Regions from separate parts of the Streptomyces aquilus genome, predicted to be linked through region 2. Evidence: riboswitches for the same ligand, from Rfam matches in the RefSeq annotation. Region 2 holds a riboswitch; each other region holds the start of a gene.
The links. Region 2 has a riboswitch for cyclic di-AMP ahead of EJC51_RS29750 (C40 family peptidase). Riboswitches for the same ligand answer to the same signal wherever they lie in the genome.
Positions count from the first base shown of each region.

Region 1: another riboswitch for cyclic di-AMP. It lies ahead of EJC51_RS23735 (M23 family metallopeptidase); the one in region 2 lies ahead of EJC51_RS29750 (C40 family peptidase).
Region 3: another riboswitch for cyclic di-AMP. It lies ahead of EJC51_RS35340 (M23 family metallopeptidase); the one in region 2 lies ahead of EJC51_RS29750 (C40 family peptidase).
Region 4: another riboswitch for cyclic di-AMP. It lies ahead of EJC51_RS39540 (M23 family metallopeptidase); the one in region 2 lies ahead of EJC51_RS29750 (C40 family peptidase).

Region 1 is NZ_CP034463.1:5,189,918-5,193,608, forward strand. It holds gene EJC51_RS23730 (aldo/keto reductase) at 1-804, opposite strand, end outside; gene EJC51_RS23735 (M23 family metallopeptidase) at 925-1,959, opposite strand; cyclic di-AMP (ydaO/yuaA leader) riboswitch at 1,971-2,128, opposite strand; tRNA gene EJC51_RS23740 (tRNA-Met) at 2,457-2,530, opposite strand; gene EJC51_RS23745 (alginate lyase family protein) at 2,605-3,691, opposite strand, start outside.
Region 2 is NZ_CP034463.1:6,434,651-6,438,341, forward strand. It holds gene EJC51_RS29745 (tellurite resistance/C4-dicarboxylate transporter family protein) at 1-265, opposite strand, end outside; gene EJC51_RS29750 (C40 family peptidase) at 356-1,492, opposite strand; cyclic di-AMP (ydaO/yuaA leader) riboswitch at 1,501-1,670, opposite strand; gene pcrA (DNA helicase PcrA) at 1,911-3,691, shown strand, end outside.
Region 3 is NZ_CP034463.1:7,661,335-7,665,025, forward strand. It holds gene EJC51_RS35335 (M16 family metallopeptidase) at 1-1,041, shown strand, start outside; cyclic di-AMP (ydaO/yuaA leader) riboswitch at 1,245-1,408, shown strand; gene EJC51_RS35340 (M23 family metallopeptidase) at 1,421-2,185, shown strand; gene EJC51_RS35345 (GntR family transcriptional regulator) at 2,433-3,128, shown strand; gene EJC51_RS35350 (HPr family phosphocarrier protein) at 3,276-3,557, opposite strand.
Region 4 is NZ_CP034463.1:8,650,820-8,654,510, reverse strand. It holds gene EJC51_RS39545 (exo-rhamnogalacturonan lyase family protein) at 1-793, opposite strand, end outside; gene EJC51_RS39540 (M23 family metallopeptidase) at 1,007-1,945, opposite strand; cyclic di-AMP (ydaO/yuaA leader) riboswitch at 1,948-2,118, opposite strand; gene EJC51_RS39535 (alpha-galactosidase) at 2,426-3,691, opposite strand, start outside.

The DNA of each region.
Region 1 (3,691 bases), 1.2 Mb from region 2:
CAGGGCGATCGTGGCGACCGGCACGCGGTGGGCCTCGGCGACGTCGTCGAGGGCGGCGAGGACCTTGCGGCCCCGCTCGGTCTCCAGGTGCTTGCCGGCTCCGGCGGCCCGGGCGCCCTCCACCACCTCGCCGTCGCGGTACTTGCCGGTGAGGAACCCGGAGGCGAGCGCGAAGTAGGGGACGGCGGCGAGGCCGGTGCGCTCCGCCAGGTCCTGGAGCTCGCCCTCGTACGTCTCGCGCGAGACCAGGTTGTAGTGCGGCTGGAGCGCCACGTACCGGGCCAGGCCCTCGCGCTCGGAGAAGGCCAGCGACTTCTCCAGCCGCTCGGCCGAGATGTTGGACGCGGCGATGTGCCGCACCTTGCCCGCCGTCACCAGCTCGTCCAGCGCGCCGATGATCTCCTCGACCGGCACCTCGGGCTTGTCGAAGTGGGTGTAGTAGAGGTCGATGTGGTCGGTGCCCAGGCGGCGCAGGGAGGCGTCCGCGGCGGCCTTGATGTTGGCGGCCCGCAGGCCCTGGAACTCCGGGTGCTGGCTGACCTTCGTGGCGATCACGACGTCGTCGCGGTTGCCGCGCGCCTTGGTCCACTTGCCGATGATGGTCTCGGACTCGCCGCCCGAGTTCCCCTCCACCCAGTTCGAGTAGGAGTCGGCGGTGTCGAGGAAGTTGCCGCCCGCGGCGGCGTAGGCGTCGAGGACGGCGAAGGACTGCGCCTCGTCGGCGGTCCAGCCGAAGACGTTGCCGCCCAGGGAGAGCGGGAAGACCTCGAGATCGGACGTGCCCAGCTTGCGAAGAGAAGTCATGTACGGGATCAACACCTGCGCCGGAAGCCGGTATTCCGTACACAGCGGACCGGCAGCCCTGACGTCGGGGGGTGAGCGTCAGGACCGCCGGGGTTCAGAGAGAGGCGCGCCTCTGAGAGGTCAGGGGTTCAGGCCCTTGCTCCGCAGCCACGCCATCGGGTCGATGCCGGTGTCCGCACCGCCCGGGTGGACCTCCAGGTGCAGGTGGGCGCCGGTCACGTTGCCGGTCGCGCCGACGCGTCCGATGACGTCGCCGGTGCTGACCTTCTGGCCGACGCTGACGCTGATCGAGGACTGGTGGCAGAACCACAGCTCGGTGCCGTCGTCGAGGGTGAGGATCGTGCGGTAGCCGTAGGAGCCGGCCCAGCCGGCCTCCGTGATGGTGCCGCTGTGGATCGCCTTGATCAGCGTGCCCGTGGGGGCCGCGAAGTCGAGCCCGGTGTGGTAGCCGGAGGACCACAGCGAGCCGGCCTGACCGAAGGTCGAGGTGATCGTGTACGAGGAGGTCGGCAGCGTGAACTGCTTGGCGAGCTCGGCGAGGCGCTTGGCCTCGGCCTCCTTCGCGGCCTTCTCCTCGGCGGCCTTCTTCGCCGCGGCGGCGTCGTCGGCGGCCTGCTTGAGCGCGGCGGCCTCGGCCTTCGCGGTCTGCGTGGCGACCTCGGCCTCGGCGGCCAGCTGCGCCTTGTTGTCGACCTGGTTCTGCTGGCTCTCGGCCTGCGCCATGATCCGGTTGCGCAGCGCCTCACCGGCGTCCGAGCCGCTCTCGGCGGTCCGCGTGGCGCTGGTGGCCAGGCTGCTGAGGGCGGTGGCGGAACCCTTGGGGGCCTCGTCGTCACCGCCGAAGACGCCGCCCACGTTGGGCAGGTCGGGGATCGAGATGGAGACCGGCGGCTTGCCGGTGTTGGCGCTGGCCATGCCGCCCGCGCCGACGGCGGCTATGACACCGACGCCCAGGACCGTGGAGCTGCGGGCGAGTCCCCCGCCGCGCTGCTTGGCCACCCGGTGCTTGCCACGCGGCGGGCGGAGGGAGTCCTCGGTGGGATTCCAGACGTCCTGCGGGCCCTCGTCGTGGTGGTAGCTGCCGTAGCCGAAGGCATCGGTGCTGCGCTGGCTCGGCACGTACGGGGCCTCGGGGGCAGGCCGGTTTGACGCCACGTGGGCGTGCTCCTTTCCTTCCTTCTCGCCTACCGGGTTAGCTGACGGGTTCGGAGCAGGAAGGTCTCCTACGCGCGTATAACCGCCGTGCTGCCACGGCGACTTCCGCGTGATTCACCCCAAGTTGGTGGTTCCCCGGTTCCCTTGCGGGATTCGGCGCGTGCGCACGGAGCCGACTCTTGTGACGGCTGGGACGACCGCGCTGCGTTATCGAACGTTAATAGACCCGGGGTACGGATTCCAAGCTGTTCTGCTTGATCATTAACCTTTTTCGGCAGGACGTAGGGGTCATGGCCGGTGAAAAACGGGCGAGTTGACCCCGCCCCCGGAGACCCACAGGAGACTCACAGGTATTGACGGTATGTCAGTTGTTATGCGGAGGGCGCTCGCCTGATCACCGGCCGTGACATCGCCCATGTCTCCGACGGCCGGAAAGGGCCCGGACAACGACTCAGGGCCGGAATCCATTGATCTGGATTCCGGCCCTGGGCCTTCAGTAGCGGGGACAGGATTTGAACCTGCGACCTCTGGGTTATGAGCCCAGCGAGCTACCGAGCTGCTCCACCCCGCGTCGGTGAAACCAGCATACGCCATCCGCGGGACCCCTCGCGCCACCTTTACGTCGCCCCAGCTCACGAGCGGTTCTCAGCTGCCGGGATTGCCCGCGTGGGTCAGGGTCTCCCAGGAGACGAAGAGGTTGTCGGTACCGGCCGGGCGGGTCTCCTCGGCGAGCTTGTGGGCGGCCGGGACGGCCATGCCGAGGCGGTTCTCCAGGTGGTTGAGGGCGACCTCCAGGTCCGGCCCCATGTTCCGGTCCACCTTGCCGCCGCACAGCCACACGGGGGCGGACTCCCCGGCCTGGTACCGGGCGTGGAAGGCGAGGGCGCTCTTGAGCCGGTCCTTCACCTCGCCGTACAGGTCGATGCCCTGGTGCCAGGCGGTCTCGGCGATGTGGGCGGTGGCGGCGACGGAGTAGCCGACGTGCTTGAAGTTGCGGCAGGTCTCCTGGGACATGCCGTCCTTGTACGTCCGCTGCCCGAACCAGTACGTCGTGAGCTTCTGCGGGGTGTTGACGGTCGACCCCTTGGGCGTGAGCGGCAGCTTGCCGTCCTTCGCCAGGTAGAAGTAGGCGGGCACGCGCTCGCGGAACCGTTCCAGGGCGTGCTCGAAGGCCTTGCGGTCCTCCAGGAAGACGGCGATCCCGATGGCCGCGTCGGTCATCACGAGGTCCCAGTTGCCGTTGTAGTCGGGGACCTTGCGGGTGACGGTCGGCAGATACGCCGTGCGCAGCATGGTCTCGAACCGGGCGACCCGGTCCGCCGGCCAGCCCGCGCCGGGACTGTGCCGGACGATCTCGGCGGCCCGCGCCCACGTCGACCCGGCCCACCCGGTCTGCAACCCGGCGTCCTCCTCGGTGTGCCGCCGCATCGTCGCCGACCAGGCGTCCATGATCTCCCTGGCCTTCACGGCGTGCTGCTGCTTGCCGGTGATCCGGAACAGCAGGGCCTGGGTGTAGGCGGCGATGGCGTCCTCGCGCTCCTCGACACAGCCGTGCGCGGGCCGGTCGGCGTGGTCGCCACCGGGGCAGTCGACGCTGGCGTACGGCTCGGGCCGGTACTTGTACGCCCCGTACTTGCTGTCCCGCATGTCGAGGTAGGCCTTGAGCCACGGCTGCTTGCCCGCGGTGACGTTCTTCTTCACGGCCTCCAGCTGCGCCTCGCTGACGAGCACG
Region 2 (3,691 bases):
TCGCGGCGATCGCCGTGAGCGCGCCCGGCGTCTCGGCCTCCGCCACCCAGCGCGAACGCTCCCGCAGCAGGCGTACGGCGAAGCCGGCGGCCAGCACCACCCAGGCCACGCACGCCAGCACGAGGGCGATGCGGGACATCACCTCGTACCCCGTCAGATGCAGGGCGACCGACACGATGCCGGTCGCCATCACCGCGGAACCGGCGGCGGGCGGGCGCTGCGCCCACCAGGTGCGGAGGGGGGAGGTATGGGGCGTCTCGGACATGAAAGCGATGCTAAGGAGCGCGTGGGGGGATCAGAGCGGGGCACGCGCGCGGGCGTGGAGAAAAGAGCGCGGGGCGCGGAGGGGCGACGCCTAGGCCGGGCGCACCACGCTGTGGATCGCCGACTCGCCGTCGTAGTAGATCGACTCCTCGCGGACGTACGCTCCCGGCTTCGGCGCGTGGATCATCATGCCGTTGCCGATGTAGAGGCCGACGTGGCTGACGTCGTCGTAGAAGAAGACCAGGTCACCTGGCTGTGCGTTGGCGAGGGAGACCGTGGTGCCGAAGTTCACCTGGTCGTAGGTGGTGCGGGGGAGGGAGATGCCGGCGGCGTTCCAGGCGGCCTGGGTGAGGCCGGAGCAGTCGTAGGACTCGGGGCCGGTGGCGCCCCAGACGTACGGCTTGCCGACCTGTGCGCGGGCGAAGGCGAGCGCCTTGTCGGCCTTGGTCGCGTAGGAGGAGTCGGCGGTTTGGGTGGTTTGGGTGGTTTCGGAGGGGGAGGGGCTCGCCTTCTGCTCCGCCGCCTTCTGCTGCTCCGCCAGCTCCGCGGCCTTGCGGGCGGCCTCCTCCTGCTTCTTCTTCTCGATCGCCGCGAGCCGCGCCTTCTCCTCGGCGGTCAGCTGCGACAGCAGCTCGCGCGCGGCGGAGAGCTTGCGCTGGACGGTCGCCTTGGCGGTCTTCAGGTCGGCCTGCGAGCCGGTGAGCGTCTCCAGGCTCTCGGTGGCCTCCTGGCGCTTCTTCATCGTCGCGGACTGGGCGCTGATGTAGTCGTCGACCGCACCCTTCTGACGGTCCGTCATGCGGCCCATCAGCTGCGTCTGGTCGAAGTAGTCCTGCGGGGTGTCCGCGAGCAGAAAGGTCGCGGTGTCGGGCGCGGAGGCGCCGGTGCGGTACTGGGCCGCGGCGAAGGAACCGAGCTCCTCGCGGGCCTCGTTGAGCTTCTGGGTGCGCTGGGCGACGTCGTCGAGGAGGGTGTCGACCTCCTTGCGCTGCGCGGCGGTCTTCTCCTTGGCCGAGTTGTACTTCTCGGTCGCCGACTCCGCCTGCCGGTAGAGGTCGTCGACCTTCTTCTCGACTTCCTCCAGGCTCGGCTTGTCGTCGGTCGAGGGGGCGGCGGTGGCCGTCTGGGAGAGCAGGGCCACGGAGGTGAGGGCGGCCGTTGCGAGCGCGGGGGTGCGTATGCCTGCTACGCGCGTTCCCGCAGGACGTGGCCTTGCGTGCGACGCCAAGGGAGGCGACTCCTTCCATGTTCCGCCTACCGAGTTAGCTGTCGGGTTCGGGCGGGTGGTTCGGAAGGTGTGCCCTACGGCCGTCCCCGAGAGGGAGTGGGCCGATTCACCCCAAGGTCGGTGTGGGTCCCCGGCTCCGGTTGCCATGGCGGCGCACCGGACTCGGCGGAGGCCGCGCGGCCCGGCGACGTTCGCCGGTGGGGGTCGTACGGCCTGACCGGCACGGTAGCCAACGGGTGTGGCCCCTGTGAAGGTTGATGTCCGATAGGCCCGATACATTTTCGTGACCTTGGGTGGGCGGGGGAGAAGATCGCGCGGTTTCTCACGGAACGTGACGGTGGGGTCCTGGAGGGTGAGAGGGCCCGAATTCTCGGGGCGGCGGCGGGGTGTCAGTGGGGAGCCCTAGACTCGGAGAGCGATGACAGGCCTCTTTGACGACAGCTTCCTGGCGAACCTCCAGGCCCCCCAGGGCCACGAGGAGGAACCCCCGCCGCCGCCCGAGGACGAGCACGGACCGGAACCCGTTCCGGACGATCTGTTCGGCGGGAAGTTCGACGTACCGCCGGACCGGGACGCGTACTACCGCGACGGCGCCCCGCGCCCGGCCCTGGACGCGGCGGCGCTGATCGAGGGGCTCAACGAGAACCAGCGGGCCGCCGTCGTGCACTCCGGCACCCCGCTGCTCATCGTGGCCGGCGCCGGCTCCGGCAAGACGCGCGTGCTCACGCACCGCATCGCCTATCTGCTGGCCGAGCGGAATGTCCACCCGGGCCAGATCCTCGCGATCACCTTCACCAACAAGGCCGCGGGCGAGATGAAGGAGCGCGTCGAGCAGCTCGTCGGCCCGCGCGCGAACGCGATGTGGGTGATGACCTTCCACAGCGCCTGCGTGCGCATCCTGCGGAGGGAGTCGAAGAAGCTCGGCTTCACCTCGTCGTTCTCGATCTACGACGCCGCCGACTCCAAGCGCCTCATGGCCCTGGTCTGCCGTGACCTCGACCTCGACCCCAAGCGCTTCCCGCCCAAGTCCTTCAGCGCCAAGATCAGCAACCTCAAGAACGAGCTGATCGACGAGGAGGACTTCGCCGCCCAGGCCACCGACGGCTTCGAGAAGACCCTCGCCCAGGCCTACGCCATGTACCAGTCGCGGCTGCGCGAGGCCAACGCCCTCGACTTCGACGACCTGATCATGACGACGGTCAACCTGCTGCGGGCGTTCCCCGATGTCGCCGAGCACTACCGCCGCCGCTTCCGGCACGTCCTGGTCGACGAGTACCAGGACACCAACCACGCCCAGTACGCCCTGGTCAGGGAACTGGTAGGCACGGGTGCGCACGACGAGGACGTCCCGCCGAACGAGTTCGACGTCCCGCCCGCCGAGCTCTGCGTCGTCGGTGACGCCGACCAGTCGATCTACGCCTTCCGCGGCGCGACGATCCGCAACATCCTCCAGTTCGAGGAGGACTACCCGAACGCGACGACGATCCTGCTGGAGCAGAACTACCGCTCCACCCAGACGATCCTGTCCGCCGCCAACGCGGTCATCGAGCGCAACGAGTCCCGCCGCCCCAAGAACCTGTGGACCAATGCGGGCGCCGGCGCGCGCATCACCGGCTATGTCGCCGACACCGAGCACGACGAGGCGCAGTTCGTCGCCGAGGAGATAGACCGACTGACGGACGCGGGCGAGGCGAAGGCCGGCGATGTCGCCGTCTTCTACCGCACCAACGCCCAGTCCCGAGTCTTCGAGGAGATCTTCATCCGCGTCGGCCTGCCCTACAAGGTCGTCGGCGGCGTCCGCTTCTACGAGCGCAAGGAGGTCCGGGACGTCCTGGCCTACCTGCGGGTGCTGGCCAACCCCGAGGACTCGGTGCCGCTGCGCCGCATCCTCAACGTCCCCAAGCGGGGCATCGGCGAGCGCGCCGAGGCGATGATCGACGCCCTCTCCCAGCGCGAGAAGATCAGCTTCCCGCAGGCCCTCAAGCGCGTCGACGAGGCGTACGGCATGGCCGCGCGGTCGACGAACGCCGTGAAGCGGTTCAACGTGCTGATGGAGGAGCTCCGTACGATCGTCGACTCCGGCGCGGGACCGGCGACGGTCCTGGAGGCGGTGCTCGAACGCACCGGCTATCTCGCCGAGTTGCAGGCCTCCACCGACCCGCAGGACGAGACCCGGATCGAGAACCTCCAGGAACTCGC
Region 3 (3,691 bases), 1.2 Mb from region 2:
TCCCGGCTGCCCAAGGCGCTCGGGCTGCTCGCCGACGCCCTCAGGGCGCCCGCGTTCGCGGACGACGAGGTCGAGCGCCTCGTCACCAACCGCCTCGACGAGATCCCGCACGAGCTGGCCAACCCCTCGCGCCGGGCCGCCAAGGAGCTCTCCCGGACGCTGTTCCCGGCGGACCTGCGCATGTCGCGCCCCCGCCAGGGCACCGAGGAGACCGTGCGGAACATCGACTCGGCCGCCGTACGCACCTTCTACGAGAAGCACGTCCGCCCGGCCACCGGCACCGTCGTGGTCGTCGGCGACCTCACCGACGTCGACCTGGACGGGCTGCTCGGCGACACCCTCGGCTCCTGGACCGGCTCCGCGGCCGAGCCGCGCCCGGTGCCCGCCATCACCGCCGACGACACCGGCCGGGTCGTCATCGTGGACCGCCCCGGCGCCGTCCAGACGCAGCTGCTGATCGGCCGTATCGGCGCCGACCGGCACGACCGCGTGTGGCCCGCGCAGGTGCTCGGCACGTACTGCCTCGGCGGCACCCTCACCTCCCGTCTGGACCGCGTCCTGCGCGAGGAGAAGGGCTACACCTACGGCGTACGGGCGTTCGGGCAGGTCCTCCGGTCCGCCCCGGACGGCACCGGTGCCGCGATGCTCGCCATCAGCGGCTCCGTGGACACCCCCAACACCGGTCCGGCGCTGGACGACCTGTGGACGGTGCTGCGCACCCTCGCCGCGGAGGGGCTCACCGACGCCGAGCGCGACGTCGCCGTGCAGAACCTCGTCGGCGTCGCCCCGCTCAAGTACGAGACCGCGGCGGCCGTGGCGAGCACGCTGGCCGACCAGGTCGAGCAGTACCTGCCCGACGACTACCAGGCCACGCTGTACCGGCAGCTCGCCGCGACCGGCACCGTCGAGGCCACCGCGGCGGCCGTCAACGCCTTCCCGGTGGACCGCCTGGTGACGATCCTGGTCGGCGACGCGGCCGCCATCAAGGAGCCCGTGGAGGCCCTCGGTATCGGTGAAGTGACCGTGGTGACGGCCGAGTAGAGGCACGCGCGCGTGAAGGGGCCCTGGTGACTGAAGCGTCACCAGGGCCCCTTAATGTCCGAATAAGGAATGAATTGAAGGCTGGTTGGCTGTTTGCCCTGTGGGATGCGCTACAAATTGCCTGATCCGTTTGGGGATTGAAAGTCGCCCCGCTTAGCGTCGTCCGGGCTGTCCGTCAGGCAGTGCGCCGCGCCCGCGGCACCGGACAGTCATCGCCGAGTCCCCGTACGGCGCGAGCCAGGGGAGCCGGGGACCCATGCAGTCCCTGGGGTGAATCGGACGCCCGCGCGTGAAGCGAGGGGGTCCGTAGGAGACCTTCCTGCTCCGAACCCGTCAGCTAACCCGGTAGGCGAGAGGGAAGGAAAGGATCAGCCTCCACATGGCGTTCACGCGCCCCACCGGGAAGCATCGTGCCCCGAGCCGGATGAAGCGCAGCACCGCCCGCGCGGCGGGGGTCGCGGCCCTCACCACCACCGGCGTCATCGGCACCCTCGCCGCCCCGGCCCTCGCCGCGGAGCCCGCGGTCGAGCAGACCGGACTCATCCCGGTCGTCACCATCGGCGACTCGGTCGCCGACCAGATCGACGCCCAGGCCGCCGCCCAGGAGCAGGCCGCCGAGGAGGCCGCTCAGAAGAAGGCCGAGGAGCTGGCCCGCAAGAAGGCCGCCGCCCAGGCCAAGAAGGAGCGCGAGGCCAAGGAGCGCGCCGCCCGCGCCGCCGCCGAGCGCAAGCGCCTCAACACCTATGTCGCCCCGATCTCGGGCTCGTACATCTCCACCGGCTACAAGGCCGGCGGCGCCGTCTGGTCCTCCGGCAGCCACACCGGCGTTGACTTCCACGCCGCCAGCGGCACCTCCGTCCACGCGGTCGGCTCCGGCACGGTCGTCGAGGCCGGTTGGGGCGGGTCGTACGGCAACAACATCGTGATCAAGATGAACGACGGCACGTACACCCAGTACGGTCACCTGTCGTCCATCGGTGTCTCGGTCGGCCAGACGGTCACCCCGGGCCAGCAGATCGGCCTGTCCGGCGCGACCGGCAACGTCACCGGCCCGCACCTGCACTTCGAGGCCCGGACGACTCCGGAGTACGGCTCGGACATCGACCCCGTCGCCTACCTGCGCTCGCACGGCGTGAACGTCTGAAGCGCGGCGTGAACGTCCGAGGCTCGGCGTGAACGTCTGAAGCGCGGTGTGACCGTCCGACGGCGGACCGCAAGATCTCCCGGAACCCCGGCTCACCGAGCCGGGGTTTCGCCGTTTTCGGCACCCCGCTGTCCAAAAAATATCCATGGATTCCGGTCCGCCATCGGAAATTCCCGTTCCTTGCAATAGAGTCACTGAACACACGTCAATCGTCGACGTTTCACGGGGATTAAAGCGGAGGTCGGTCATGCGTATTCCGGCGCACTCGGTATGCACCGCGATCAGGGACGACATCGTCTCCGGTGTCCACGAGCGCGGCAGCCGCCTCACCGAGGAACTCCTCGCCCGCCGCTACGGCGTCTCCCGCGTCCCCGTCCGGGAGGCCCTGCGCACGCTGGAGGCCGAGGGCTTCGTGGTGACGCGGCGGCACGCGGGCGCGTGCGTGGCCGAACCGACCGAGCAGGAGGCCGCCGACCTGCTGGAGATGCGGATGCTCCTGGAGCCGCTCGGCGCCTCCCGGGCCGCCCAGCGGCGCACCGAGGCGCACCTGAAGGTCCTGCGTGGCCTGGTCAGGCTGGGCCAGGAGCGGGCCAGGCGCGGCAACAGCGAGGATCTGCGCTCCCTGGGCGGCTGGTTCCACGAGACGCTCGCCCAGGCCTCCGGCAGCCCCGCCCTGACCTCGATGCTGACCCAGCTGCGCCACAAGATCTCCTGGATGTACACCGTGGAGGCGCCCGCCAACCCCGTGGAGTCCTGGGCGGAGCACGGCGCGATCGTCGACGCCGTGGCACGCGGGGACGCGGAACGCGCGCGTGCGGTCACCGCGCTGCACACCGAGCGCTCGACCGCGGCGCACCGCCTTCGATTCCGCGCCGCGGGAGATCGGCCCGAACGTGTGAGGAACTCGCAACATCCCGTAAACATGCCGAGCCTGCGGCATTAACACGAGGGCCGTATACAAAGAAGCAGTAATTCGCGGGGAAGTATTTCTGCTGCCCGCGAGAGGGAATTCGAAAGGGCCCGCCCGATAAACTCGGACGAGCCCTTCAGCGGTGCCGTGATTCAGCCGGACCCGATACGGCCCGATAAATCAGACGGTCTCGGGAAGCTCCTCGAGCCCCTCGGAGACCAGCTTCGCCAGACGGTCGAGGGCGGCGTCCGCACCCTCGGCGTCCGACGCGAGGACGATCTCCTCGCCGCCCTGGGCGCCGAGGCCCAGGACCGCCAGCATGGAGGCCGCGTTGACGGGGTTGCCGTCGGCCTTGGCGATCGTCACGGGGATACCGGAGGCCGTGGTGGCCCGGACGAAGATGGAAGCGGGGCGGGCGTGGAGGCCCTCGGCCCAGCCGACGTTGACGCGGCGCTCAGCCATGTGATGCTGCCCTTCGGTGTTCAGGGTTGTCTAGACCAGTTTCCCACACGTGAAGTGTCTCCGGATCGGGTCGTACGTCCCGTCCGGGGTGAGTCGTCGGACCGCGGCCTCGGTCCGGCTTCCGTCCTCTTGCG
Region 4 (3,691 bases), 2.2 Mb from region 2:
GGACGCCCAGACCGCGCAGGAAGTCCCCCTGATCCGAGCCCGGCGTCTGCTCGCCGTCCCAGACGAAGGTGTGCACCAGACGGAAGGAGTCGGCACCGGCGAAGAAGGAGAAGCGCAGGGTGTACGGCAGCCAGGCCCGCCCGCCGTCGCGGTGCCGGCCCTCGACGCGGACGACGGCCCGGACCGGACCGTCCTGCTCCACCTCGACCTTCTCGACCCGGCCGGCGAAGTGCGAGAGGTCCGCGCCCTCCCGCACCGACTCCTGCCGCAGGGCGACCAGCTTGCCGTTCCGGGCGATCTCGGCCGACCCGCGCCGCACACTCCGTACGACGGTGTCGGAGCCCTTGGCGCCGAACACGGCGGTGATGACGCCGGTCGACACCTCGACGCGGCCCGCGGACCGGGTGACCGTGACCTGCTGCTCCGGCGCGGCCGGAGTGCCCGCCGCGAGCTTGTAGGCGGAGGCCTTCGGCGCGCCGGGTGCGAGGGCGTGCGCCGTCCACTTCACCGAGCCGTCAGGCCAGTAGCCGGTGACCCAGCTCTGGACGGGGACGTCGTCGCCCGCGGCGGTCGTCAGCCGGAAGGACTGCTCCGGCCGGTACGCCCCGCGCGCCCACGGCACGCCCCAGGTGGCACCGGCGTGGACGTCGGGCGCCGAGCCCTCCAGCCAGTGCAGTTCGGTGTCGTCGGCGTCCGCCGCGGCGGCGGTGCGGGACAGTGCCCAGGAGAACTGGGCCGCGGCGGCCGCGGCTGCGGCGCCCTTGATGACGGTGCGTCGGTCGACGCCGGGCACGGGGACCTCCGGATGCGGGTGCGGATGCCATGACGGTCAGAAAGCGCTTGCATCGCTTCGGAGATCACTGTGGTCCCACCCTCGCCTCCCTGTCGACGCTTTGGGCAGCCGCGCCACAAGACCGCAATGAACCGATCATGAAACGGCAAGACCCGACACCGAAGGCCGGACCCGGGGATCGGGATCCGGCCTTCGGTGGCATCGGGGGGAGCGTCAGCCGACGGCGACGCCCTTCGAACGGAGGTACCCGACCGGGTCGATGTCCGAGCCGTAGTCCGGCGTCGTCCGGATCTCGAAGTGGAGGTGCGGACCCGTCACGTTGCCGGTGGCACCGGAGAGGCCGACCTGCTGCCCCTCGGTGACGGTCTGGCCGGCCGAGACCGAGAGCGCGGACAGGTGGGCGTACTGCGCGTAGTAGCCGTCGGCGAGCCGGATGACGACCTGGTTGCCGTACGCGCCGCCCCAGCCGGCGGAGACGACGGTGCCCGCGCCCACGGCCTTCAGCGAGGTGCCGGTCGGGACGACGAAGTCGACGCCCGTGTGGTAGCCGCTGGACCACATGCTGCCGGCCACGTGGTAGCCCGTGCCGACGGTGGCGCCGGAGACGGGCAGGGTGAAGCCGCTGGAGCTGCCGGTGCCGGCGGACTCGCTGCTCTGGGTGGCGGTCGTCGCGTTCGAGGAGGACGAGGACTTCTCGGTGCTCGTGGACTTCTCGGAGCCGGCGGACCTGTCCGTGCTCGCCGCCGCCTTCTTGCCCAGCGTGAGCTTCAGGCCGGGGTGGATGAGCGAGGGGTCGGAACCGACGGCCTCACGGTTGTCCGAGTACAGCTTCTTCCAGCCGCCGGTGACGTTCTGCTCGTCGGCGATCTTCGAGAGGTAGTCACCGGCCTTCACCGAATAGGTGCGCACGGTCGCGGTGTTCGCGGCGCCCTTCTTCTGCGTGGCCTTCTCGGTGGCCGTCTTCGCGGCGACCGGAACGGACCGGACGGCCTTTTCCGAAACCGACTGCGCCACGGACTGACCGGTGGCCGCGTGGGCGCCTGCGGCCCCCATCAGAGGCAGGGCGAGTGCGGCGCCACCGGTTCCGGCGACGGCGATCGAGCGGGTGAGGCGCTGGGACTTCGGACGGCGGTGCTTACCCTTCGCGGGCATGGCGAATTCCTCTCCGGCGCCTGCGAGGTGAGCTGTCGGGTGCGGACTGGAGATGTCCGGACGCACCGAGGTGCGACTTAACCCCAAGCCTGTTCCGGAAGACCGGTCCAGGCGGTTGTACCTGTGGGTCCCCCGCTCCTGCCGTTCACGGGTGAGTTGTGCGGATTCCGGTCGGCGGCAGGATTGGGCGTCCGTCCGGATTGGTGGCGAACGTAAGCGAGGAAGACGCAAAGGGACAAGTAAGAGGTTCCAGGGTGATTGCGTTCCTCTTGATCCGCCGCGAAATTCACGGTCACCCTCCGTGTTTTGGCGGGCCTTCCCGGAACGCAATCACCCAGCTTTTGACAGCGAATTACGTGAACATGACGAACGACTCAGGGTCACCGATATGACGCTGCTCACGTGCCGTTCGCACAGCTTCCCTTATTCCAGAGCGAGTTGGAATGAAGGCTACGGAAGCCACCAATTCGGACAGAAAGCTCAGATGCGACGCAGCCGTAGAACTGCCGCATCCAGATCGCCCCGCAATCCCACCCGCAGCCCGTGATGCAGCAATACGGCACCTCTGTGAATTTCGCCCGTTTCACGGCATTCATACGACGCCTTCGGGTCGAGCCCGCGCAGCCGCAGCGCCGGAACGGGTTCGCCGTACCGCTGCGACTGGAGCCAGGCCAGGACGACGGTCTCGTCCCCGAGGACGTACTGCACGGCGCTCAGGCCGTCGCCCTGCGGCGCCCGGAGCCGGTACTGGTCGCCGCGCTGCACGAGCGGCCGGATGTCCTTGTAGAGCTCCACCCACTCGCGGGCCTCGGCGAGCTCCTCCTCGCTCCACCGGGTGAGGTCGCCGCCGACACCGAGCACCCCTGCCATGGCGCTGACGAAGCGGAAGCGCAGCGAGCTGACCCGGCCGTTGAGCATGGCGTTCGGACTGTCGGTGACCCAGGCCGCCATCACGCGCGCGGGGTGGATCTGACTGAAGCCGTGCTGGATGGCGAGCCGGTCGAGCGGGTCGGTGTTGTCGGAGGTCCACACCTGGTCCGTACGGCCCAGGACGCCGAGGTCGATGCGGCCGCCGCCGCCCGAGCAGGACTCGAAGGCGACGCCGGGGTGGGCGGCCCGCAGCCGGTCCAACAGGGCATAGAAGGCGTGCACATGGTCGACCCAGAGCCGCTGCGGATAGGCGTCGCCGGGCCAGCCCGCGTCGGTGAAGCAGCGGTTGAAGTCCCACTTCACGTAGTCGATCGGGGCGCTGGACAGCAGGGCGTCGAGCTGCCCCCACAGGTACTCCTGGACGTCCTCGCGCGCGAGATTGAGGACGAGCTGATTGCGCAGCTCCGTCCGCTTTCGTCCCGGCTGGAACTGCACCCAGTCGGGGTGTGCCCGGTACAGGTCGCTGTCCGGGTTGACCATCTCGGGCTCGACCCAGATGCCGAACTGCATCCCGAGCCCGTGCACGTAGTCGGCGAGGGGCTTCAGGCCGCCCGGGAAGCGGTCGCGGTTGACCGTCCAGTCGCCGAGTCCGGCGCGGTCGCTGGTGCGGGCGCCGAACCAGCCGTCGTCCACGACGAACAGCTCGACGCCGATGGCCGCGGCCCGCCGCGCGAGGTTCCCCTGCTGCTCCTCGGAGATGTCGAACTCGGTGGCCTCCCAGGAGTTGAACAGCACCGGACGGTCCTGCTCGGCGTCCGGGACGACGTACGTCCGCTGGTAGGCGTGCCACGCGCGGCTGGCGCCGCCGAAGCCGCC